Prochlorococcus marinus str. NATL2A: one gene and its partner. The protein of the gene in region 1 interacts with the protein of each later gene in a pairwise test. Links are inferred from orthologs where the notes say so. Each region holds a gene or a part of one and is shown in the gene's direction. Other genes may lie near its edges. The genes, in order: lpdA and PMN2A_RS01745.

The links.
Region 2: the proteins of lpdA (region 1) and PMN2A_RS01745 interact in binary tests that used the Escherichia coli proteins (3 or more experiments, as listed by UniProt). The link is inferred for Prochlorococcus marinus str. NATL2A from one-to-one orthologs.

Annotation. Positions count from the first base shown.
Region 1 is NC_007335.2:1,358,122-1,370,610, reverse strand. Bases 724-3,722 are described here. They hold lpdA (dihydrolipoyl dehydrogenase), read left to right. Parts: upstream 724-1,501; coding sequence 1,502-2,944; downstream 2,945-3,722. Other genes in these bases: trpC (indole-3-glycerol phosphate synthase TrpC), read left to right, coding at 2,987-3,722; PMN2A_RS07515 (TrmH family RNA methyltransferase), read left to right, coding at 724-1,505. Also shown: murA (UDP-N-acetylglucosamine 1-carboxyvinyltransferase), read right to left, coding at 1-429; more of PMN2A_RS07515, read left to right, coding at 669-723; more of trpC, read left to right, coding at 3,723-3,874; sodX (nickel-type superoxide dismutase maturation protease), read right to left, coding at 3,908-4,285; sodN (superoxide dismutase, Ni), read right to left, coding at 4,260-4,730; PMN2A_RS07490 (FKBP-type peptidyl-prolyl cis-trans isomerase), read right to left, coding at 4,828-5,382; PMN2A_RS07485 (apolipoprotein N-acyltransferase), read left to right, coding at 5,546-7,009; tRNA 2-thiouridine(34) synthase MnmA, read right to left, coding at 7,021-8,235; PMN2A_RS07475 (bifunctional ADP-dependent NAD(P)H-hydrate dehydratase/NAD(P)H-hydrate epimerase), read left to right, coding at 8,280-9,827; PMN2A_RS07470 (RpoD/SigA family RNA polymerase sigma factor), read left to right, coding at 9,984-10,925; pdhA (pyruvate dehydrogenase (acetyl-transferring) E1 component subunit alpha), read right to left, coding at 10,940-12,016; PMN2A_RS07460 (IMS domain-containing protein), read left to right, coding at 12,131-12,489. UniProt on the Escherichia coli protein: Lipoamide dehydrogenase is a component of the glycine cleavage system as well as of the alpha-ketoacid dehydrogenase complexes.
Region 2 is NC_007335.2:333,861-346,364, reverse strand. The notes cover bases 7,332-10,345. They hold PMN2A_RS01745 (UvrD-helicase domain-containing protein), read left to right. Parts: upstream 7,332-7,636; coding sequence 7,637-10,054; downstream 10,055-10,345. Other genes in these bases: PMN2A_RS01740 (CCA tRNA nucleotidyltransferase), read left to right, coding at 10,098-10,345; PMN2A_RS01750 (hypothetical protein), read left to right, coding at 7,332-7,548. Outside these bases: PMN2A_RS01800 (UDP-glucuronic acid decarboxylase family protein), read right to left, coding at 1-35; PMN2A_RS01795 (TVP38/TMEM64 family protein), read left to right, coding at 205-864; PMN2A_RS01790 (phycobilisome rod-core linker polypeptide), read left to right, coding at 969-1,760; PMN2A_RS01785 (phycobiliprotein lyase), read left to right, coding at 1,800-2,333; PMN2A_RS01780 (chromophore lyase CpcT/CpeT), read left to right, coding at 2,348-2,947; PMN2A_RS01775 (HEAT repeat domain-containing protein), read right to left, coding at 2,981-4,285; PMN2A_RS01770 (HEAT repeat domain-containing protein), read left to right, coding at 4,452-5,315; PMN2A_RS01765 (glycosyl transferase), read right to left, coding at 5,341-5,937; PMN2A_RS01760 (bleomycin hydrolase), read right to left, coding at 6,008-6,475; PMN2A_RS01755 (bleomycin hydrolase), read right to left, coding at 6,532-7,080; more of PMN2A_RS01750, read left to right, coding at 7,324-7,331; more of PMN2A_RS01740, read left to right, coding at 10,346-11,354; selenide, water dikinase SelD, read right to left, coding at 11,370-12,504. UniProt on the Escherichia coli protein: A helicase with DNA-dependent ATPase activity. Unwinds DNA duplexes with 3'-5' polarity. Translocates on single-stranded DNA with 3'-5' polarity. Initiates unwinding more efficiently from a nicked substrate than double-stranded DNA.

The DNA of each region.
Region 1 (12,489 bases):
TTTTAGACCATTGATATGTTCATCGACAGGTCTTGCTCCAATATTGCAACCACCAGGTAAAGGAATTTTTGCTTCTCCAAGTCTTGTAAGTAAGGGGCCGACACAGAAAAAGCTTGCTCTCAAGCTATGAACTAATTCATACGGTAATTCAACATTATGAATGGACTCTGAATTAATTTCGATAGAATTATTTGTTTTAGTTAACTTTGCGCCCAAATTACGGAGAATCTCTGACATGACTTCAATGTCCGTAAGTTGTGGGACATTTTGAATGAGGAGTTTTTCTTTCGTAAGAAGCGCCGCAGCCATTAAAGCTAGCGAAGAATTTTTTGCCCCGCTAACTTTTAAGATCCCACTAAGCGGACGCCCTCCTTTTACCTCCAGATGTGGCGGAACAATATTCCTTTTAATCGTCGCCACACTACTCATATTGGAGCGAACTGCTTACCCAGCCATAATGCCAAGTGGATTTCAAATAGTCCAGTCAACCTTATTGAAAATTGATGGGTTCAAATTAAATATTGATAATTTTGAAAGTTTGAATAAAATTTTTATATAGTTTTTATTGAATTTAATAAGAAAATAAGTGGTTTTTAATGCAAGAAACTTTTCTGCTTTTCAAAAATTAAATAATTTGAGGTTAGAAAATTAATCATTCATATTCTCCATTGATTACAAGTAAAAGAAACCCTTTGGTTCGAAAATTAAGGGGTCTTTTGAAAAAAACTGGACGTGAAGAGCATTCTTCTCTTTTGCTTGAGGGGTCTCATTTGTTAGAAGAGGCTTTGAAAACAAATTTTTTGCCAACAGAAGTTATTGCAACTCCTGAATGGTGTGATCAGCATGAGGAGATTTTAAAAAAAATAGCTTCAAGAACTTTGTTAACCCTAGTAACCAAAAACGTTTTAGAAACATCTTTGTCAACAGTCACACCTGATGGTGTCGCAGCGATATTCCCAATGCAAGGGTTACCAAAATCGGGAAAAGCCCCTAAACATATTTTGGCTTTGGATAGGATTCAAGATCCAGGTAATTTGGGAAATTTATTTCGATCAGCTCTTGCTGGTGAATATGAGGCTATGTGGTTAGCTTCTGGAGCCGATCCACTTAATCAAAAGGTTTTAAGATCCTCCGCTGGCTCAGTTCTCCATATGCCTTTTGAACGGATTGGACATTCATCTTCTTCAAGTATTGAAATGCTTGTTTCAAAACTCAATATTGCAATTGATGATAATTACCAAGTAGTAGGGACAATTTCACCAAATAAAATTACTGATAAGAAAGTGAAACCTTATTGGGAATTAGACTGGGATCTCCCTACAGTATTGGTTCTTGGTAATGAGGGTTCAGGTGTTCATGCTTCAATTGAAGCCTGTTGTACAGACTTTGTTACGTTGCCTCATAGCTCATTAGTTGATTCACTTAATGTGGCATCTGCTGCAGTTCCTCTCTTGTTGGAGCGACAAAGAGTAAAAATGGTTAAGGGTATGCAAAAAAAATCGTGAGTGAAATTTCTTTTGACTTTGACTTGATTGTTGTCGGAGCTGGATATGGAGGTTTTGATGCGGCTAAACATGCGGCAGAGGCTGGCTTGAAAGTGGCGATTGTCGAATCAAGAGATATGGGTGGGACCTGTGTTAACAGAGGCTGTGTCCCCTCTAAAGCATTACTAGCTGCCAGTGGTAAAGTTCGTGAGCTTGCAGATGTTCCTCATCTTTCTGAATTTGGGATACATTCGGCTCCGGTTAGATTTGAACGTAAAAAAATAGCCGAACATGCAAAAAATTTAGTCGAGACAATTCGAAAAAATCTAACTAAAACATTGGAAAGATCTGGAGTTGAGATACTTAGAGGAGAAGGACGTTTAGAAGGCAATCAAAAGGTCGGTTTAAGAGAAACTAATGGAGTTGATAGAATTTTTTCTGCTAGAGATATTATCTTAGCTACAGGCTCAGACCCTTTTGTACCGCCTGGAATTGAAATTGATGGACGAACTGTTTTTACAAGTGATGAGGCTATTAATTTAGAATGGTTGCCAAGATGGATTGCAATAATTGGTAGTGGCTATATAGGTTTGGAATTCGCTGATATTTATACAGCTTTAGGTTGTGAGGTAACCATGATTGAAGCCCTTGATAAAGTAATGCCTACTTTTGATCCAGATATCACGAAAATTGCTTCAAGAAACCTAATTGATAAAAGAGATATTGAAACTCGAGCTGGTGTGTTTGCTACTAAAGTTAAGCCAGGTTGTCCTGTCGAGGTCGAGCTTACAGATGCAAAGAGTCGAGAAGTAATTGAGGAGTTGCAAGTTGACGCTGTTCTGGTCGCAACAGGTCGAGTACCGTCGACTGAAAATCTAAATCTACAATCCGTTGGAGTTGAAACAACGAGAGGTTTTATTCCAATTGATGATCAGATGAGAGTATTGGTAAATGAAAAACCGGTTTCTAATCTATGGGCAGTCGGAGATGTTACGGGTAAGTTGATGTTGGCCCATACCGCTGCAGCGCAAGGGAGTATTGCTGTAGAAAATATTTTAGGAAAAGCAATAGAAATTGACTACAGAAGTATTCCTGCAGCGACGTTTACTCACCCTGAGATAAGTTCCGTTGGACTCTCGGAAGAAGAAGCAAAAGATCTAGCGAAAAACGAAGGCTTTGAACTTGGAATTGTTAGAAGTTATTTTAAAGCGAACTCTAAGGCCTTGGCTGAATTAGAAAGTGATGGAATTATGAAGTTGATTTTTAATAAAGAGACGGGAGAGGTCCTTGGGGCTCATATTTATGGATTACATGCGGCTGATCTCATACAAGAGGTTTCTAATGCAATTTCTAGAAGACAACGAGTTAATGACTTAGCAAAAGAAGTTCATACTCATCCAACATTAAGCGAAGTTGTAGAGGTTGCTTATAAGCAGGCATCTTTACAAATAAAGAAGTAGTAAATCAAATTTTATCTTTATAGATCATTAATTATTTAAATTATGGAAATTAGAAGAAGACCTCCTAACCCAAGTATAAAAGTAGCTAATTTAGAGTATGCAATTCCTCACCCAGATTCAAAACCTAAAAATATTTTGGAGGAAATTGTTTGGGAAAAACATCTAGAAGTTGAGATTGCAAGAAAAAAAGTTTCGCTTGAAGATTTAAAGAAAAAGATCAAGGATTTACCAAAAACAAAAAATTTCATAGATGCATTAAGAAATAGTAATTCGAAACCAGCACTAATCTCAGAAATAAAAAAGGCTAGTCCAAGTAGAGGGATAATTAGAGAAGACTTTGACGCGAAAATGATAGGTAAAATGTATCAAGAGGGGGGTGCTAACTGCATATCGGTCTTAACAGATAAAAAATTTTTTCAAGGTGGTTTTGATGTCTTAGTGGAAGTTAGAAAGGAAATCATAATCCCAATCCTATGTAAGGACTTTATCCTTTACCCCTATCAGCTTTACCAAGCAAGAGCTGCTGGTGCTGATGCTGCACTTTTGATAGCGGCAATTCTGACTGATTCTGATTTAAAGTACTTATCTAAGGTCGCTGAACATTTGGGACTTACAATATTAGTAGAGGTTCATGACTCAGAAGAACTTGAACGAGTACTAAATATTAATGTATTTAATTTAATAGGTATTAATAATAGAAATTTAAAGAGTTTTAAAACTGATCTTGAGGTTACAAAGAAATTGGCCGAGAATTATGCTAACCAAATCAAGGAAAATTCTATTACTTTGGTAAGCGAGTCAGGTTTATTTAATCGTGAGGATTTGGATTTAGTGAAGAGTTATGGGGCTGATGCTGTTTTAGTTGGTGAATCTCTTATGTCACAGGAAGATATATTAGGTGGAGTTAAAAAGTTAATTGGCAACTTATAAATTACGGACAATATCTTTGCCAATCTCATAAGTCTAGTTAGAGAAGATTTTGTCTACTTTCCCAATGATTAAATCTAATTCAAATAAACCCAATTCTCGAGTATCAGTGCTTGACAATGAGTTGTCTCCCCTTAAATCAAATTTATTTTGATAAATCCTATGAATTCTTTTAATTATTAACTTATTTTTTGTTTTTGGATGAGAGGCAACGACGATATCGCCAATCTCTAAGTCAATATTTTTTGGGTTTAACTTTGTATAAGTTACTAAATCGCCCTCTTTAAGAGTTCTTTCCATAGAAGTACCGACAACACGTAAATGTTGTCGGTAACCGATTATTAAAGTAAATAAAGTAAATAAGTCTGGCTTGTGGAAAAGACTTTTATCAGCTTGCGGTAACCCAGCTATCACTTCTACCTTTTGATGACCAAAACATCGAGTGAATCTTTTGTACAGCTGCTAATAATTCTTCTGCCTTGGTTTGATCAATATTTACCTTGCATGCACTACAAAGCTTTGCTGCTTTCCAAAAAGTGTCATGAAGATCTGGATATGTAGCTAAGTGCTCAGGCTTGAAGTAATCAGTCCAGAGGATTAGAAGTTCTTTTTTGGCCTTTTGTGATTCTTCTTCTTTAATCGCAACGAAGCGAGAAAAAGTGTTGTTATAAGCTGAAATGGAAGCTTGATCGTTACCAGCTGGAGCTAGAGCAATAAGTTTTTTTGTCATAGACAAAACTGCTTCTGCGGTAACTCTTGCTGAAGAAGGGTCATATACACCGCAAGGTCCGTCACAGTGAGCGTGAACAGATTTTGCTGGAAGCTTTTTAAAGATTGATGTAAGTGTTTCGCTCAACATCTGAGAATAATTTGTGAACATTATTTTTTTTACATTAATGGCGTTTGTCAACAAACGCCATAACTTTATCTAGAGCTTTCTGAATAATTTAAGAAACTCACTTAACACCTAATAATTCCACTTCAAACGTTAAAACTGAATTAGGAGGGATTGGACCTATTCCTCTGCTGCCATACCCCAATTCTGGTGGAATGACTAATTTTCTTTTACCTCCAACTTTCATTCCTGCGACTCCCTCATCCCAACCCTTTATCACCATCCCTGCACCTAAAGAAAATTCAAAAGGACCTCTCCCATAACTGCTGTCAAATTCTTTCCCATCATCAAGAGTACCCTTGTAATTTACTGAGACACTTGTTCCTGGGGTGGCTTCTTGACCATCACCTAAAACTAATTCAGTAATTTTTAGCCCACTTGAAGTTACTTGAGATGCTCCTATCTCAGCTCCTCCAAGAGGAGAGTTGCTTGCACTGGTTTTATCTGAAGCCATAGTAAAAAGTGATGGATTTGGGTCTTCTGGGTCTAATTCAAATGGATTAGTTACAGACTCGCTGGTTTTTGTGGATTGCCTTACATCCGCTTGGATTGGTTGGTCAATTTGTAAGGCATTCGTTGGAGTCGGTGAGATGATTTGGCTAATCACTGCAATCATCAAGCAGCTAAGGCAAACAGAGAAGCTAATTAAGATTTCTCTCACAGTAATATTAAGTACTCGAAAATATTCTTGCAGATTAATACCCAAATTACATCCATTTAAAAGATAACTAACCAGAGAGTATGAATTTTGTCGGTGTATATTTAATTAAATTGGATTTATGAATAATATCTATTCTCTTTTTATTAAAGCCTTTGCTGGTGGAGCTCTAGCAGGAATCTCTCTTAGTGAAGGCAATTATATTTTCATGCTTTTGGGAATATCTTTACTTTGGCCTGCTAGTAAAAATCCATGGGGAGGCTTTTGTTGGGGTGCGATGGCTATTTTATGGAGTCATAAGTGGTTGCTATCTTTGCATCCAATTAGTTGGGTAGGGATAAGCTCAAATTTAAGTTTACCAATAACCATTTTTATATGGCTTTTTTGTGGAGCCTTTGGAGGGGGGCTGGTTTTTATTTGGTCAGCTTTGAGTTGCTTTTTGGCTCCTGGAAGACTTCAGTTTTCTAAATTAGAAAATAAGTTTATTTATGCCGTTTTATTGTCAACAATATGGGGGCTTTCTGAAGAACTACTATCTAGAGGCCCTTTGTTTTGGATGGGTGTAGGGCCAAGTTTATTACCACAAGATAGATATTTGGCTGGATTAGCAAGATGGATAGGTTCGGGCGGCTTGGCCACCATCCATCTTTTAGCTGGATGGTGGATATGGCAACTTTCAATTGCTTTTCAAGCTAGAAAAAAAGCCAAGAAATTTATTATTCTTGGCTTTGCTTATTTTTTGTTAGCTCATTTACTTGGATTTATCTTGTTGTTTGATTCTCCAACTGATTCATCAGAAAAGGTTGCGATGTGGCAAACAAATATTCCAATAAGACAAAAATTTAGTCAGGAAGAGATAAATGCTTTGCCCTCAAAAGTAAATAGAGCATTAACTGAAGCTTTTGAAATGAATGCATCTTTTTTAATCGCTCCAGAAGGAACGTTGCCTCTGGATAGATCAAAGATTCGAGATTTTTCTATTAAATTTCTCTCTGGAGGTTTCAGGAAAATAAATGGTTCTATACGAAGTTCACTATTAGTCTTTAATCCAGGTGAAGAGTCTTTTTCGGATGTGTTGGACAAATCTAGATTAGTCCCGCTGGGCGAATGGATTCCTGAATTGCCTAATTTTTTGAAAGATGGTCTCTCGGCAGTAGGTGGAATTGAAAGTGGAAATCCATCAAGACTTCTTGATTGGGAGGGGCCTTCTTTTGCAGGTGCTATTTGTTATGAATTGAGTAATGGGAAAGCTATAGCTAAAGCAGTAAATCAAGGGGCAAAATGGATTTTAGTGATTGCAAATTTAGATCCCTATCCTATTTCTTTGCAGAAACAATTTTTATCTATTGCTCAATTAAGAAGTATTGAAACATCAAAAAATTTAATATCTGTCTCTAATACCGGACCAACATCTTTGATTAAAAGTAATGGAAGAATTGATACCCTCCTCAAGCCAAATGAAGAATTAGTTCAACTAGCTGATCTGGAATTAAATGGAAAGAAAACACTGTACACATTAATTTCTGATTTACCAATGATAGTAGTCATTCTGATAAGTTTAATAGGTGTTTTACGATTACGTTAGTATGGTTGATATTAATACTCTTTTGAAATAAGTCCCCCTCCTAATACATAATCACCCTTGTAAAATACTGCTGCTTGTCCAGGCGTAATTGAAAATTGATCTTTTTCAAAATGAATATTACATTTATAACAATAATTTTCTTTATTACTATCAAAAATTGGTATTAACTTTGCTTTCATTGCTTTACTTCTATATCTAATTTGTACCTCAACTTCAATTGGTTCTTGAGGCGCTTCAATTGATACCCAATTTATATCTTTTACAATACATTCTGACTTGCCAGAGTCTTCTCTTGGGGCAACAATTACTCTGTTTAAAGAGGCATCAATTTCAACAACATGTAAAGGCACTTCCCAAGCAATACCTAATCCCTTTCGTTGTCCTATTGTGAAATGCTGAATTCCATTATGGGAGCCTATTATTTGACCGTTTTTAAGTACAACCTCTCCTTTCTTTTGAGGTAAATACTTATCAATAAATGCATTCATTGATCCGTAATGTTCAGCAAGACAAAGGTCTTGGCTTTCTGGCTTTTTGGCAGTTTTTAATGAATGTTTAAGAGCTTCTATTCGTGTTATCTCTTTAGTTAATTCTCCAAGTGGGAAAATTGTTTTTCCTAAAATTTCTTGAGGGAGATCATACAAAAAATAGCTTTGATCTTTGTTGAGATCTTTACCTCTTAAAAGCTTATGTCTTTTAATTCCATCACTCGGAAGATCATTCTCATTGAAAGATTCGTTTGAGTATCTAATCCTTGCGTAATGCCCAGTTGCGATCTTTTCGATATTTTTATTTTCTTTAACCCATTTGAGCATTTCTGAGAATTTGACTGATTTGTTGCAGCGCGAGCACGGCAAAGGAGTAATTCCTTCCTCATATCCTTTTAAGACGTTATTGATGATTTCTTTTTGAAAGATTTCTTTTGAATCAACTATGTGATGCTTGATTCCAAGTTGATCACATATCCCTGCAGCATCAACTAATCCATCAGAGCAGCAAGAACCTTTTCCTTTCATTAGCCACAAAGTTAATCCTTCTACATCCCATCCAGCTTTACAGAGTAGAGCAGCCGTTAAGGAGCTATCTACTCCTCCGGAAAGCCCTACTACAACTGAATGACTTCCAGAAAATGTTTGCAGTCTTTTTAATGTTTTCTCGACTGTTTCTTCTGAAGGCAAATGATTTAAAACTTTTTTTGTTTCTCTTGTTTCCACATTCATGGGCATTGATAGTAGCTTCTATTCATAGTGGGTTTGGTTGCTTTTTGATTTTGAATTGGCCTCAATCTGATTCGGAACATTTGATGGTTTCTTCAGAGCAGATGCAAAACATAGAAAAAGAAATGTTTTCTATGGGTATGCCTGTTGAAGCTCTGATGGAAAAAGTGGGAATTGGTATTTCTTCATGGATATTAGACAGGCATGGGTTGATTGAAAATGGTGCAATCGTTTTGGTAGGGCCTGGTCACAATGGAGGCGATGGACTTGTTGTTGCGAGAGAACTTTATATGGCAGGCGTTGATATCTCTATTTGGTGTCCATTCCCATTAAAAAAACAATTAACACAAAAACATTTTCATTATGCAATGCAGATTGGGATTGAAAACTTGGAGCGTAAACCCGATTCAAATTCAGATTTATTATGGATTGAGGCTTTATTTGGATTAGGACAATCAAGAATTATTTCTGATGAAATAATTCGCCTATTGAATTCGAAGAAGACCTTTAGTCCTGAAAAGTTAATTAGTATTGATGTCCCTGCAGGATTAGACTCAGATAATGGAAATATAGTATCAAATACATCATGCAAAGCCAGTTCTTCATTAACCTTGGGTTTATTTAAGTCGGGATTAATTCAAGATTCAGCTATTGATTATGTAGGTAATTTAGAGAGAGTAGATATCGGAATTCCAGATAAGATCTTAGCTGGTTTTCCTGAAACACAGCCTTTAAGGATTTCTTTTTCAGATTTGTCTACTTTTGTTTGGCCCATGCTTAGTAAAAGTAAAAGTAAATATCAGAGAGGAAGAGTTCTGGTGATTGCAGGGAGTGAGAAATACAGGGGAGCAGCATCCCTTGCTTTGAATGGAGCTTTAGCAAGTGGGGTAGGTAGTGTTAGTGCATTTTTGCCCAATTCCGTTTCATCTGCTCTTTGGATTACTCACCCTGAAGTCTTGTTACTTGGAGATCTAACTGCTTTTCAGGACGGTTCTTCAGATTTCTCCAAAGTTTTAAATGAAGTTGACTTGAATAGGTTTGACTCGATTTTGCTCGGACCAGGATTGGGGATTGCAGACGAAAAAGATTGTTTTGGCTCTGACTTGCAGGATTTCAAAGGCCTACTTGTTCTTGATGCTGATGCAATTAATAGGCTCTCAATAACATCAAAAGGTTGGGAGTGGCTAAATGATAGGGAAGGTCCCACTTGGCTTACCCCTCATCTTGAAGAATTTAAAAGGTTATTTCCTTTAATTGATTGCTCGAATCCATTGAAGGCTGGAATTGAAGCTGCAAAAACTTGCAGTTCTTCTGTCTTATTGAAATGTGCTCATAGTGTTATCTCTGATCCAGAAGGTAAAACTTGGCAAATAGGGCAAGTGAATTCAAGTGTTGCAAGAACTGGCCTTGGCGATGTTTTGGCTGGGTTTGTTTCAGGGATGGGTGCTTCTGGACTGGCAAGTGATAAAAAATTGGATACAAGTTTGCTTGCTGCATCAGCTTTGATGCATGCATATGCAGGGGCTTTTTCTATAAAAGGGAGCACAGCGAGCACTATTTGCACTTTTCTTGGTGAATTAATAAAAAAGGAAAGCACTTGAAATGTTTTGAAACAACCATCTTCAAGGCATTAAATGGTCCATTTGGTGTCATTTGTTAACTAATCGTCAACAGAATCTGAAGCCTTCATGAAACCTTGGCATCTTTTGCGATTTCTGTAGGAAAGTCTTACCACTTTAGTACGGGGCCAAGAAACAATGGTTTCAACTGCACCCAAGCCTGCTGAATCACAAAAACGACGCAGCAGTGATCCAATTAGTTGGTACCTTTCCTCCATAGGACGAGTTCCTCTTTTAACTCCTGCTGAGGAAATTGAACTTGGTAATCAAGTTCAAACGTTGATGAGTCTTACCGAGGATGGCCAGATTAAAGAGCAGAGCAAAGAATTTACCTCTCATCAAAGAAGATTGATTCGAATTGGAAGAAGGGCAAAGGAAAGAATGATGAAGGCCAATCTTAGGTTGGTTGTCAGTGTTGCAAAGAAATATCAGGGAAAAGGTCTTGAACTTTTAGATTTAGTTCAGGAAGGTTCTCTTGGGTTAGAAAGAGCGGTAGAAAAATTTGACCCTACTCGTGGATATAAGTTTTCTACTTATGCATTTTGGTGGATAAGGCAAAGCATGACTAGAGCAATAGCTTGTCAGTCCAGAACAATCCGATTACCTGTTCATTTAAGTGAGAGATTAGCGACCATTAGAAAAGTCAGCTTAGATTTGGCTCATAAGCTCGGTGCAATGCCCAGCCGTATTGAAATAGCTGAGGCAATGGAAATTGAGTTAGAAGAACTTGATTCGATTTTGAGACAAGCTCTGACCACAAGCAGTCTTGACGCACCCGTTAATGGAGATGAAGGTCGTAGCTTTTTAGGTGATCTAATAGCTGACGGTTCTGGAGAAGAACCTCTAGATAAGGTAGAACAAAAAATTCATCAAGAACAACTTGGAAGGTGGTTAAGTCATTTAAGCGAACAAGAACAGCACGTTATTAGGCTTAGATTTGGCTTAGAGGGTAATGAAAGACATACTCTCGCAGAGATAGGAAGATTGTTACAGGTTTCACGCGAGAGGGTAAGGCAAGTTGAGCTAAAAGCTTTAAGGAAATTGAGGAATCTCACTAGAAAGCTTCCAAGTGGAATTTGATTTTTTATCTAATTTTAGTTTTCTGCCCAAATATATTTTGTTAACTCACTAGGGTCAGGCTCTGGGGCGTTTAAAGCAAATTCAACTGCATCGTTAACTTCTAGATCAATTTCTTTCTCAATATTTTTTAATTCTTCATCAAAGACTAAGCCAGAACTAGTTAAATCATTTTTTAACTTTTTAATTGGATCTCTTTTAGCCCAGAATTCCTTTTCCCTCTCAGATCTAAGCTCGTCTGGGTCAGCTAATGAATGCCCCCTAAATCTGTAAGTGAGACACTCTATCAAAGTGGGGCCTTCTCCAGCTCTTGCCCGTTCTAGGGCCCTTTCGGCAGCCCCTCTTACTGCTAAAACGTCCATACCGTCAATCTCTTCGCCTGGCATACCAAATGCTGAAGCTTTTCTCCATATTTCTGTCTCACTAGTTGCTCTGTCATGGGCCATCCCAATTGCCCATTTATTATTTTCGACTACAAATATGATCGGTAATTTCCATAGCTGGGCCATATTTAAACATTCATAAAACTGACCAATATTGCAAGTACCATCTCCAAAAAATGCTGCAGTTACAGAATCACTATTTTCTTTAAGAGCCTCTCTTTTATATTTACTGCTGAAAGCTGCTCCAAGGGCAACTGGAATACCTTCACCAATAAAGGCATAACCTCCAAGTAGGTGATGTTCTTTAGAGAACAGATGCATAGATCCACCTCTGCCTTTACTGCAGCCTGTCTCTTTCCCAAATAGCTCGCTCATCACCTCTTTCGCAGGGACTCCAGCACTCAGAGCATGAACATGATCTCTATAGGTACTGCAAAACCAGTCGTGTTTGCGTTTCATTGCACCAATAACACCTGTACTTATTGCTTCTTGCCCGTTGTAAAGATGAACAAACCCAAACATCTTCCCTCTGTAATACATTTCAGCGCATTTATCTTCAAATCGTCTTCCCAAAGTCATATCTTTGAAAAGATTTAAACCAATTTCTCTATTGATTTGAGCTGGTTTGGTGTTTCCAAGATTGCTTAGCCTGTCGGCGTGTTCCCTGTGCTGAATAGGGTTTTGGCCTGTTTTGTCCTGGTTGTGAGACATGACTTCGTTCATATTCACTTATCAATCCTTTTTAGACTTTAAGCGTCAATGGATGCAAAATGGTTAAAACCCCTTACGATGCCTAGAGCTTTTTTTCTGATTACCTAGTAGCGATTGGAATTACCTATTGATCATTTTCGCTTATTGGGGGTTAGCCCTTCTGCAAATGCTGAAGAGGTCCTCAGGGCTTTTCAGCTAAGGCTAGATCGTCCTCCCAAGCAAGGCTTTACTTATGAAGTTTTAGCTCAGAGGTCTGAGCTTCTAAGGCTTTCTGCTGATCTTTTATCTAATCCTGCTGAACGACAATCTTACGAACTCGCTTTGATTGAGGGTTCGTCTGGGCTTGAATTATCTTCAAATAGAGAAGTTGCTGGTTTACTTCTCTTGTGGGAATCAAATGCTTCTTTCCAAGCTTTCAAGCTTGCAAAAAAAGCATTACAACCTCCACAAGCTCCAGCCTTGGGAAGTGGTAG
Region 2 (12,504 bases), 1.0 Mb from region 1 along the record:
CCAGTAACCAAGTTTTTTACAGGAGATGAGGGCATAAAATTTTAAGCTTTAAAATTTTATTTTAGTATCGTGCCAAAAATTACAAAATTGATTAATTTTATGTCACGTAAATCTTTGTGGATTAACTAAATCAAACACATTTTAAATAGGATAATTTAAATAGAATTCTTTTAAGAGCTTATCCTCTATATCTAGGAGTTCAATTTGAAAAAAGAAAAATTACAAAAGTACCTAACTATTGCATTTTTTGTAGGTGCTTTCATTTTACTTGTCTTCTTAATTCAGACGTATGGAATTGAACCATTAAGAAGTGCCGTGAAAGAAATGGGCATTTGGGCACCTCTGGGAATTCTGATACTTCGAGGAATTAGCGTAATCCTTCCAGCATTACCTAGCTCAGTTTACTCACTTTTAGCCGGATCATTACTTGGTTTCAAAACAGGTTATCTAACTATTTTTATATCTGACCTAATTTTTTGCCAGATAGCATTTTTTATAGCCAGAAATTTCGGCCGAGCTCCTGTTCGGAAATTAGTTGGAATAAAAGCCATGAAAAGAATTGAAAGTTTTAACCAAAATCAACTAGAAGGCAATTTCTTTCTAATGACTGGACTACTAATGACTGGACTTTTTGACTTTTTAAGCTATGCGCTAGGGATAGGGGGAACACGATGGAGGCTTTTCACGCCCGCTCTAATAATCAGTTTATTAATAAGTGATTCAATTATTGTTGCTGTTGGAGCAGGCGTCAGTCAGGGCGCTGGACTAATGTTGGGAGGTGCCTTACTTGGAATGTTTGCACTAGCAACCATCACTGGATTTAATAAAAATAAAGTCTCCGAAACGCAGAAAAAAAGCCAATGATTTCAAAAAATTATTAAGAAATTAAATAATATAGATAACTAAAAATAAAAAATTTATATTTATTCTCTTCATATTGTTAAACTAAATTAGTATTAAGTATTGATATGTCAAGTATCCCTTTTAAAGCGCTTAAAATAGGAGCAGAAGCTATTAATAAGGATCCAGTTAAGTTTAACAAAAGTAGAGTATCTGGAAGTAAAAAAACAATGTATGGATTACATATAAGAGGAGCATCAATGCCAGGAGAAAAAGAAAAATTCACAGTCACATCTAAAACCAAACCTAAGCAACTCGAAAACTTAATTCATAACAATGTTATGAGCAGTTACAGAAGGGATAAGATTGAAAGTTATAAATACAAAATACTAAATAAGGAAAGTGCTGGAATAAATATGCTTCAAATCAATGAATTTGTTCCTAATGATGATGATGCATTACTTGTAGCAATCAATGCATTATATAAACACATCTTTGGAAACTTATCATTAATGCAATCGGAGCGTCCAATTGATATTGAAAGGAAGCTAAGGAATGGTGATCTTACAGTAAGAGAATTTACAAGGAAAATTTGTAAATCAACTATTTATAGAAATTTCTACTTTGATGGTATTAGCCAATATAAATCTATCAAGTTAATATACAAGCATATTCTTGGTAGGCCCATCAAAAGTAAAGGCGAAGTAACTCAAAGTTCAAATATTATAAATAACCTAGGTTTTGAAGAGCATATTGATTTTCTAATAGATTCTAATGAATATAATAATATTTTTGGCGAAGATATTGTTCCCTACATGAGATCATGGAATTCTCCAACTGGTTTTAAAACAAAAAGTTTCCTAGAAACTTCATACTTAACAAAAGCTTTTGCGACAAGTGATATTTGTAAAATTATTTAATCTTCTAAAAATAAATTAATAGCAATCCAATTAAAGTAGATGAATATTAAAGAATTTTTCTTAAAAAGCGTTGGGGAATGGAATTCAATGAGAAGCGGACATTCTCTAGCATTTCAAGAATTTGAAGAAATAAGAAGTAAAATAAAAATATCACCTTCTAAACCTAACGACGCACGAGTTATTAAATTTTTAAAAGATAATTTAATAACTACTAAAGCAGTAAACAGAGCATTCCTAATTAGTTGGGAAGCAAAAAGTGAATGGGGTGAGGAGAATCAAAACGGAAACTCTTCTGGCGAAAGTATACTCGTTCCGATAGAAGTTTCTAAAACAGAAGGAAAAATAGTTAGGAGCGTTGGATATACTGAAGCAATTCAAGTAGTGTCATTATATAAAATTCTTGTTGATGGAACTTTAATTATTTATTCAGAATACAGTCATATTTCTACAGAGGAAAGAATATGGTTTATCTCAAACAATTTAAGGAGTAGATCTTCGGTTACAAGATCACTAGATTCATTAGCAATCCTTCAAACATCTTATGCATCTGAGATTCGTTCTTTAAAAAATTAAATAATATATAAAAGATGAAAAAAAACCCTACCATAGAATTTGCAAAGATAGTTTCGGGCGTATTTAGTAATAAGGAACAAGCTTTAAATAATCCAAAAAAATTTGCACATATTCAAATACATATTAGGCCATTATTTTTTAAAACTTATAACTGTTTTGCGTTTTACTCTGAGCAGAGATATCAACACGACATATGGAATCCTTATAGGCAGTCTATAAATAAGTTATCCCAAAAAGAAGAAATTTTTATTTTTAGTAACTATAAGATTGAAGACAAAGAAAGATTCACTGGTGGTGCACTAGATATATCTCTTTTAGACAACATATCTAAATATAAGTTATATAAAAAGCCTGGGTGTTCTATGTATTTTAAAGAAAAAAAACCAGGAAATTTTTTAGGGACTATCGAATCAGGTTGTAAATGCTACATAGAATATGGGAGTGATAAGACTTATGTTAAAAGTAAAGTAACAGTGAACAAAAACATTCTTATTTCAGAAGATTCTGGATATGCAATAGAAACTGATAAAAAAGTTTGGGGATCAGAGTTTGGGCCATTAATATTTAAAAAAATAGTTAATTTTGATTGTTTCATTAACGAGTATTGGAAATAAAAATTCTCATTATCTTCACCAAAGAGAAATAAACTAAGTACTAATTTCTTTTGCTTTGAATCTCACAAATCTATGACTATCATTCAAAAATAATTTAGCGAATTTATTTTTAATATTAATTTGCTTATTTTGTAATACAAGCAAAGCAGTATATCTATTTTTCCAATAAGGTGTATGACTCTCATCTGAAAAATAAATCATATTATTATAGAATTTGTTTTCATTTAAGCAACCCAATATTTGTATTGCTGAAGATTTAAATTTCATATAATCAGGCCAATTATTGGATAGTAAAAAACCTACTTTATCTAAAAGAAGATCATCATATAATTGCTGATCTAATAGTAGTTTATATACATTAATAAAGAAATATATAGCTCCATAATCTGATTTGGCTCTATCCCAATTATTATTTAGATAATATAAAACTTTATCTAAAGGGAATTTTAGTAGTTCTTTGATTGAATGATAACATCTATTAAAATCTGTATGAAAAAGTTGCTCAATAAGAAAACTCAAGTCTTTATTAAAATTATTAACTTCTAAAGTATCTATATTCCTTGGATCATCAAAAACTACTGAGTCTATACAATTAAGTAGATTTATATTTTCACATAATACTACTTCATTAATCCAAAGAGAATCTATTGCCTGTAATTTAAATGATGGAGAAAGTGGCGCCTTAATTAAATCAGGTAAAACAGATAAATGACCAGCATTTATAATATCTTGAACTGCACAATGTCTATCGTTTTGATTTGATAGTCTCAAAAACTTTTTCAGATCAGTCAGCTTATCCTCCTCACCAGCAAGTTTTATTAATGCCGCAAAAGAGGCTCCTTTAACTCCATTGGAGGTTTGTTTATCTCTTGATAATGATCTAATCATATCTATTTCTTTTCTAACTCCTAAATGAGTTAATGTTTGTATTACTACTCTTTTATTATTAAATTGCTTATATAATTTTGAACAAATCTTGTTAATGATATCAATATCATTACATTTAAGTTTAGCTAATGACCAAATAACTGTCTCAACAAGATAATCATCATCATTTTCTAGAAACTCCGCAATAGTTTGGATGGCTTTTTTACAACCGAAATTAGCGAGTACCTCAATTGCTTTCCTTTTAGCTATCTTATATTCAAGTTTTTCACAGTCATGTTTAATAAAGTCAAGAAGGGCCACTTCTGATTCTTCACAAGGAAAATTTGCTAAGTGGAATACAGCCTTATAATAATCTGCTAAAAGCTTAACCTCAGAAATTGGTCTTCTAAGAATATTGATAGCGTCTATTTTATTGATTTTCGGTAGATTATTAAATGGATTAGATTGCACTTTAAATATAAGGATATTTATTTATTAGATAAGCTGAGAGCATTATATTCAGCATAAAATTTATACCGAATGTAAAAGGATATTATTTATGAAAATACATGTAATAAAATTATAGTGAATAATTTAATCTAGATTATATAATAAGCTTTCAAGGAGATAAGACAAAGTGGATAATTACTTGAACAGTGAAATAACTACTGAAGAAGAAAGTGAAAAGGCCGAGGGGGATAAACAAAACATAGTGAGTAAGAAAAAATCAAGTCAAAAAGACATCAAGCTATTAATCAAAGGACTTAGTGATGAAAATGGTTTGGTAAGAAGAAATTATGCAATAGCACTAGCCGAGGTTGGTTCGGCAGCTTTACCTGAGTTAATCAAAGCTCTTCTGAATAGTAAAAACGTAATACAGAGAAGAGCGGCAGCTAAGACTTTAAAGTTAGTTAACGATCCATCAGCTTTACCTCATTTAATAAAAGCACTTACCAGTGATTCAGATTCTGTAGTGCAATTTTCAGCAGCTGGTGCAATTGCAATTTTTGGAGAGGCTGCTGTTAATCATCTAATCATTGTCTTGGAGAATCAAGAATATACAGAAATGCAATATGGTCTTGCAGCATGGTGTTTAGAATTTATTGGAGCTAAAGCCTCTAATGCAATAAAAAAAGCAGCTAAATCAAAAAACACCAATGTAAAATCAGCTGCAATTTCAGCACTTGAAGAACACATTAGACAGTCCCAAGATCAGGAAGCAATTCAAATAGTAGAAAGGGCTATTAATGATACTGCTGAAAATGTTCAGATTGAAGCTATTAAATTAGTTGGTAAATTGTATAGAATAGAATCTTTAATTCCTACCTTAATATTAAAATTAAAACACAAAAATCCAGATATTCGAAAATCTTCCATATTGTCATTAATCCAACTTAATATTAATGAAGCTATAAATCCACTCAGGGACCTTCTTAAAATTGAGCAAGATAAAAATGTTATCGCAATTATTAAATTAGCTATAAAAAAAATCAACAACTAAAAGACTTAATAAAGAATCTGTAATATTAAATAATTTTGTCTCTCAAAATATCTTCCTTTATCATTTGATCAATAGATTTATCATTTAATAAATCCTCAAATAAATCATCAATAGTATGATCTTTCATTTCCAAAAGTGCGCTGATAGAAGCTTTCGCTCTTAATAAGTCTTTATCTCTACAAGTTTTCATCAAAATATTTCTACCAGTTCTCCCTAATTGCCTCAAAAGAGAAATAACAGTCAAGATCATTTCAGGAGAACTATCTTTAAGAGCTAAATCAACTACTAACATCTCATCCTGAGTTAATTCTTCTAAATTAAAATTAACTACAACTTTGATAATTGTTTTAAGACAGCTAACTTTAACAGTTTTATTGTTAGTATCCATATACAATTGAACGATTGACTTTAAGGCTTTTTCTCCAAATCGTCCCAAAGCTAATATTGATTTTCTTCTTATAAATAAATCTTCTTCCTTGAGATTAGCTAAAAGATTATTCATAAACTTAACCTCAAATTCTTTTTTTAAAATCAAAAATGCTTGAGAATTAATATTTGGATTTGGATGCAAAAAATCTTGATAAAGTTCTATATATTTATTTAAATCTAAAGAATTAATCATTAAAAGTTCAAATAATTATTCAACATTACGAAAAAATATTTTAAATAAATTAAATTAAATTAAATTATTTTTATGCAAGTGCGTTTATTAAATAATCCAATAATCCTTTGAATTCCGTTTCGGCTTGCTGACCCATAACATCATTGATTTTAATTTCATCTCGAATAAAAATAAATGCTTCAATATAAGCAGCTGTTGGTAATAGTTGGATACGAATAATTTCTCTCATACCTGATATTCCCCATTCATCTAAAGGACCAGTGCCACCAGTTACTAAGCAATAATTAATAAGACGCAAGTAATGATGAATATCTCTCACGCACTTATCTTTATTAGCCTGCTCATATGAACCATTTTGATAAACAGCATCAACGGCAAGATTGGTAAATTTATCAAGACAAGAAGCAAGTTTTTCTGCAGCCTCTAGACGAGCTTTTGCCCTATCAAAAGATCCTTTCACAGACTCAAAATCACTCATGCTGGGAAATCTTCCTGCTGCATCAGCTGCGCTAACAACGGTTGTAACTGCAGATTTCATAGTGGCTTAATAAGAAATGGTTTGCGTGATGTAGTGGAGCAATTAGAGTTTAATATTTACCTCAAAGCTTCTATTACAAGATCAAAATAAGATGCCGCCTCAGAGGCGATGTCTTGACATTGTGCTCCTGATCCAGAATTAATCCCTTTAAACATTTTTCTTCCTGTATTTGTCTCGGTCATAATTGCGACTGTGGCAATCTTCATTATTTCAACGGCTCTAATAGCATTAGAGGTTGGGACGCCAAGAGCAAGATATGTTTCTTTTAAACCATTGAGGCATCTATCTTCAAGAACAGAGGGATCCCCTGCAAGAAGCGCGTAGCTTACATATCTCAAAATAATTTCTCCATCCCTTAAACAAGCTGCCATTCTACGAGTGGGATAGCAATGCCCTCCTGGTTGAGTAAGCCCAGTATTTTCACAAACCATTCCCGCCACAGCATCTGCAGCAATGCAAGAGACATTTTGAGTTATGGCAAGAGTTGCATCAATTCTTTTATTTGCATCTGCCACGTACTTTCTTAAATCTGCAAGATCCTCACTCCCAATTGCGGCGCCCTTGGCATCAGCACTTACAACTGTTCTAGAAAACGCATCAAGCATCTTTTAAATACCTACCTTCTAATAAGTAAAAGAGTTCAAGTAAAGACTTAATAGTCATTACTTCATTACTTCATTACTTATTCAACTTAAGACTTACAGTCAAATTTGATTGAAAGAGACCTAAGAACGCAATGCTTCTTAACTGTAAGAAAAATTTCCAAGAAAAACTAACCATAGAGTTATCTCAAAAAGCTTATAAGCAAAGTGGGATATCACTAATTTGAGCTATTGTTAAACAAAAAAATGAAAAGTCCAACTGAAGAAGAACTTGAAGAGTCAATTAAAGAACTAAGCGAATACAAAAATCGTTTAGAAAAAGAGGTTGTAACTATTTCACAAAAGCTCAAAATGCCTCAAAGAAAAATCGAATCAATTATCAACTCTCATCAAGAACTTAATAAAATAAAAATAATACTTTCTAAGCTATATAAACAAAAAGAAAATGCAACATCAAATCTGCTTTTATGATTTTATTTTTGCTGCTTAAATAATATAAAAATGTACCCCATGAATGTTGCAAAACTAAATTCAATTAAATGTATTTAAAGTCTATAAAATGAAACAATCAAACAGTATATTTCTAAATGGATTAAACGAGGCGCAGTCACATGCAGTTGATCATTTTCATGGTCCATTATTAGTTGTAGCAGGAGCAGGAAGCGGAAAAACAAGAGCTCTTACTCATCGTATTGCGCATTTAATTACTGAATACAAAGTTGATCCTAGTTCTATTCTTGCAGTTACTTTTACCAATAAAGCTGCAAGAGAGATGAAAGATAGACTTGAATTGCTTTTAGCAAAAAGGTTATCAAGTCTTACCCACGGGAAGCCTTGGACTGCCTTACAAGTAGCAGAACAAAGAGAAATTCGTAATCGTATACATCGTGAAATCAGTCGTGAATTATGGATAGGTACTTTTCACGCTTTGTTTTCGAGATTATTACGCTTTGACATCGATAAATTCAAAGACCCTGAAGGATTGACATGGACTAAACAGTTTTCAATATATGACGAAACAGATGCCCAAAGTCTTATCAAAGAAATAGTTACACAAGATCTACAATTAGATCCAAAAAGATTTGAACCAAAAAAAGTACGATGGGCAATCAGTAATGCCAAAAATCAATGCTTACTTCCTGATGATTTATCAAATAATCAAGAAGGTCAAAGAGGAAAATTAGTTGCTGAAACTTATAGACTTTATAGAAAAGCTTTAGCTGCTAATAATGCATTAGATTTTGATGATCTTCTATTAATACCTGTTCAATTACTACAACAAAATGAAAAAATAAGGACTTATTGGCACAGTCGCTTCAAACATGTTTTAGTTGATGAATATCAAGATACTAATTGGACACAATACGAATTAATTAAACAGTTGGTGACCAATGGTAAAGATCCATCTTCTTTTCAAGATTGGAATAATCGATCCGTTTTTGTTGTTGGCGATGCAGATCAAAGTATTTACAGCTTTAGAGCTGCGGACTTTAGGATACTAATGGGATTTCAAGAGGACTTTGGAAAGAAAAGCCTAGACAATAAATATGATTCAACTCTTGTAAAACTAGAAGAAAATTATCGATCTACCTCTACCATCCTCGAAGCAGCAAATTCACTAATCTCCAACAATAAAGAAAGAATAGATAAAGTTCTTAGAGCAACTAGAGGAGAAGGTGAGCCTATTAGATTAACAAGGTGTGACGATGAGATAGCAGAGGCAGAAGCAGTTATTCATAGGCTAAGAATTTTAGATGCCTCGAATCCAGAATTAAATTGGGGAGATATGGCTATTCTTTATAGAACCAATGCGCAATCAAGAGCAATTGAGGACTCATTGGTCCGCTGGAGTATTCCATACATTGTGGTTGGAGGATTACGTTTTTATGATCGAAGAGAAATTAAAGATCTACTAGCTTATTTAAGACTTTTAATTAATCCATCTGACAGTGTCAGTCTTCTGAGAGTTTTAAACGTTCCTAAAAGAGGGATTGGCAAAACAACAGTTCAAAGATTGAGTGATGCTGCTAGTCAATTAAAAATTCCTCTTTGGGAAGTTGTAAATGACCCCGAAGCTGTCAGATCTCTCGCAGGAAGATCAGCCAAAGGTCTTTTAATTTTTAGTGAGCTTATTAATGAATTACAAAGTCATCTTCTCTCTTCAAGCCCCGCCGAGTTGGTTCAATTAGTTTTAGAAAAAAGTGGCTATTTAAGTGAATTAATTGCAACAGGAACAGATGAGGCTGAAGAAAGAAGACGCAATCTTCAAGAATTAGTTAATGCCGCGTTGCAATATCAGGAAGAAAGCGAAGATGCAAATTTAGAAGGTTTTTTATCAACTGCTGCTCTATCAAGCGATGCAGATAATAAAGACACTGCGTCAAATCGAGTCACATTAATGACTCTTCACAGCAGTAAAGGTTTGGAATTTCCTGTTGTTTGTCTTGTGGGAATGGAGCAAGGCTTATTCCCAAGCTATAGATCGCTTGATGATCCATCTTCACTTGAGGAAGAAAGGCGACTTTGTTACGTAGGACTTACTAGAGCGAAAGAAAAACTATTTCTCTTTCATGCATCTGAGAGAAGAATGTGGGGAGGGATGAGAGAACCAGCTATCGCATCTATATTCCTCTCCGAAATACCAGAAGAACTTGTTAAAGGCGATATCCCATTATCTGGTGGGGCTACATTAAGAAGAGAAAAAAATCTAGACAGACTAACTAGAATTGATCGCCAAAGTAATAAAAAGTCCTTTCCTAGTGAAGCTGAAAATGCAGTAAGAAAAACATATTCTGGTCCTTCCCCAGGGAAGAGATGGTCAGTTAACGATAGAGTTGAACATTCTTCATTTGGAGAAGGGATAATCACACATGTTTTTGGTTCAGGAGAAAAAATCTCACTGGCTATAAAATTCTCAGGAATGGGGCCAAAAATATTAGACCCAAGACTAGCTCCATTGAAATTGATAGATGAGTAAGATTTAATCTGAAAAATGTTAACTAGCTAAAACCATATTTCTCATGGAATTATTTGATAAATCTACAATTGAAAAAGAGATAAAAGAATTACCGAGAGGAATTCTAACTATTATTTTAGAAGCAGCTTGCTCAGTCAATATAACTTCTATTGCAATAGTTGGAGGAGTTGTAAGAGACTTAATAAAAAAATCTAAAAATCAAAATTATGAAATTATCTTCAATGATCTAGATTTAATTATTGAAGGTGAGACCTCAACCTATATAAAAGAATTGCAAAAAGTTCTTGGAGCAGAAAGAGTAAAAGTCATCCGAGATAACAGAAATTACAAAACCTCAGAAGTAATAATTAATGGCATAAAAGTTGATATTGCATCTGCTCGTAAAGAAACGTATCCAATACCTGGAGAAAACCCAATAGTCGAGTTATCAACAATCAAAAAAGATCTAATAAGAAGAGATTTTAATATAAATGCAATGGCAATTGAACTGAAAGATAATAGACTAATCGATTTATTTTCAGGATCAGATGCAATTGAAAATATGAAAATGGACTTTTTGCATAAATCAAGTGTTTTAGATGACCCAACTAGAGTTATTAGAGCTTCTCGCTATTCTGCCAAGTTAGATTTTGATCTATCAAATCAAGCCTTAAAACAAATAAAAGATACAATAAATCTTTGGCCTTGGAATTGGCATATTGGAGATAATACTGATTTAGCACCTTCAGCATTATCAATAAGATTAAAAATGGAACTAGAATTGCTTTTAGAAGACAAATATTGGAAGAATGCATTAAAAAATCTACAAGTCTGTGGAGGGCTAAAAATAGTAGATTCGAAATTACAAAATGATAAACGACTTATTGAAAAAATTTTCATTGCAAAGAAGTCTAATATTGAACCCCTAACAGCATTTGTTTATGAATCTAAAAGCCCTATTTATCTAGCTAATAGATTACACTTAAATCAACAGCAAAAAGAAATAATAGAAGGAGCTTGTAGATTAAATAAATATCTAAAAAATATAACAGCTAATCATTTATATAAAAATTGGTCACCATCAAAGTGGACAATAAACCTTGAGAAAATCAATGCTAATGAATCTTCTTTCATGCTTGAAATATGTAGAAATAACCCACTAAAAGAATATTTGAAATCTTGGCTATTTAATTGGAAGAATATAGAGTCTCCAATAAAAGGAGATGATTTAATAGCTAAAGGTTGGGAACCTGGACCAGAAATAGGAATAGAAATAAAACGGCAAAGAATGAAATTAATTGATGAAAATATTGCTTTTTAAAAATTTAATAAGTATTTATTTGGAAATAAAACCTATTTTAATCCAAGGTCCTTGCTGTATAAGTTTTTCTGAATAAATCGATGAACAACAAACAACCAAAGGGCCACAAGTTTGTGGGTCTACTAAGATTTTCAGCATGGCATTATAAAAGGATCTATTAGAGCAAGAATCATTAGATGTGAGCTCAAACCTTAAGTTTTTATCTCCATCAATATTTTTTAGGAAAATTTGATTTGCAGGGGCCAAAGTGCTTTCAAAGCCTTTATCTAAAAGTTCTTTCACACCATCATATAATGGTATTTTATCCAGTTCAAGATTGACTTTAAATGGTTCTGAATTCATCTTTAATTGATCACTATTTGTAGATTCCAACATTTCTGACAAATGACCTAGCAAACCAAATCCAGTTATATCAGTACATGCATTAACAATTTTTGAGCGTGGATTTAGATTTGTTAATTGATTAATATAATTAACAATCTCATGCTGACTTTTATTCATTTCTTTTAAGACATTATCAAGTATATAAGGTTTTACTTGACCATTCATAAATGCAGAAAAAATAATTCCAGTTCCCAAAGAACGACTAATTAAAATTTCATCTCCATTTCTCATTCCTCCCTTAGGCCAAAAATATTTTTTATCATCAATAACCCCATTTACAGTTAATGAGCTTTCTATTCCTAGGGAAAAAGGCTCTTCAGATATTTTTCTTGATTCTAATGTATGTCCACCTATAAGATTTGCACCTTGGATAGTTAAAGCAGAATTAATACCTTCCAAAACTTGATATAACAATTCTTGCTGTAAATTATTAGATATGGATGGTAAATTAATAAGAGACTGTGCAGAGATCACAGATCCTCCGCATGCCCAAATATCAGAACAGGAATGAAACGCCAAAAGTCTTCCATTTAACCAAGGATCACTAATTAAAGAAGGGAATCCATCTACACTTTGTATCAAAGTTTTATCAGAATTTAATATCCCTATATTTATAGAATCATCTTTTGAAGATTCTATTAAATCTACTTTTTTTAATGCTGAACTTAATGGAGTAAAAGCTAATTTAGCCGCACATCCTCTACATTTAATCATGTCTTCTTCAGAAGACATATCTGAATTTATATCTTTAACTAGATCAAATTTA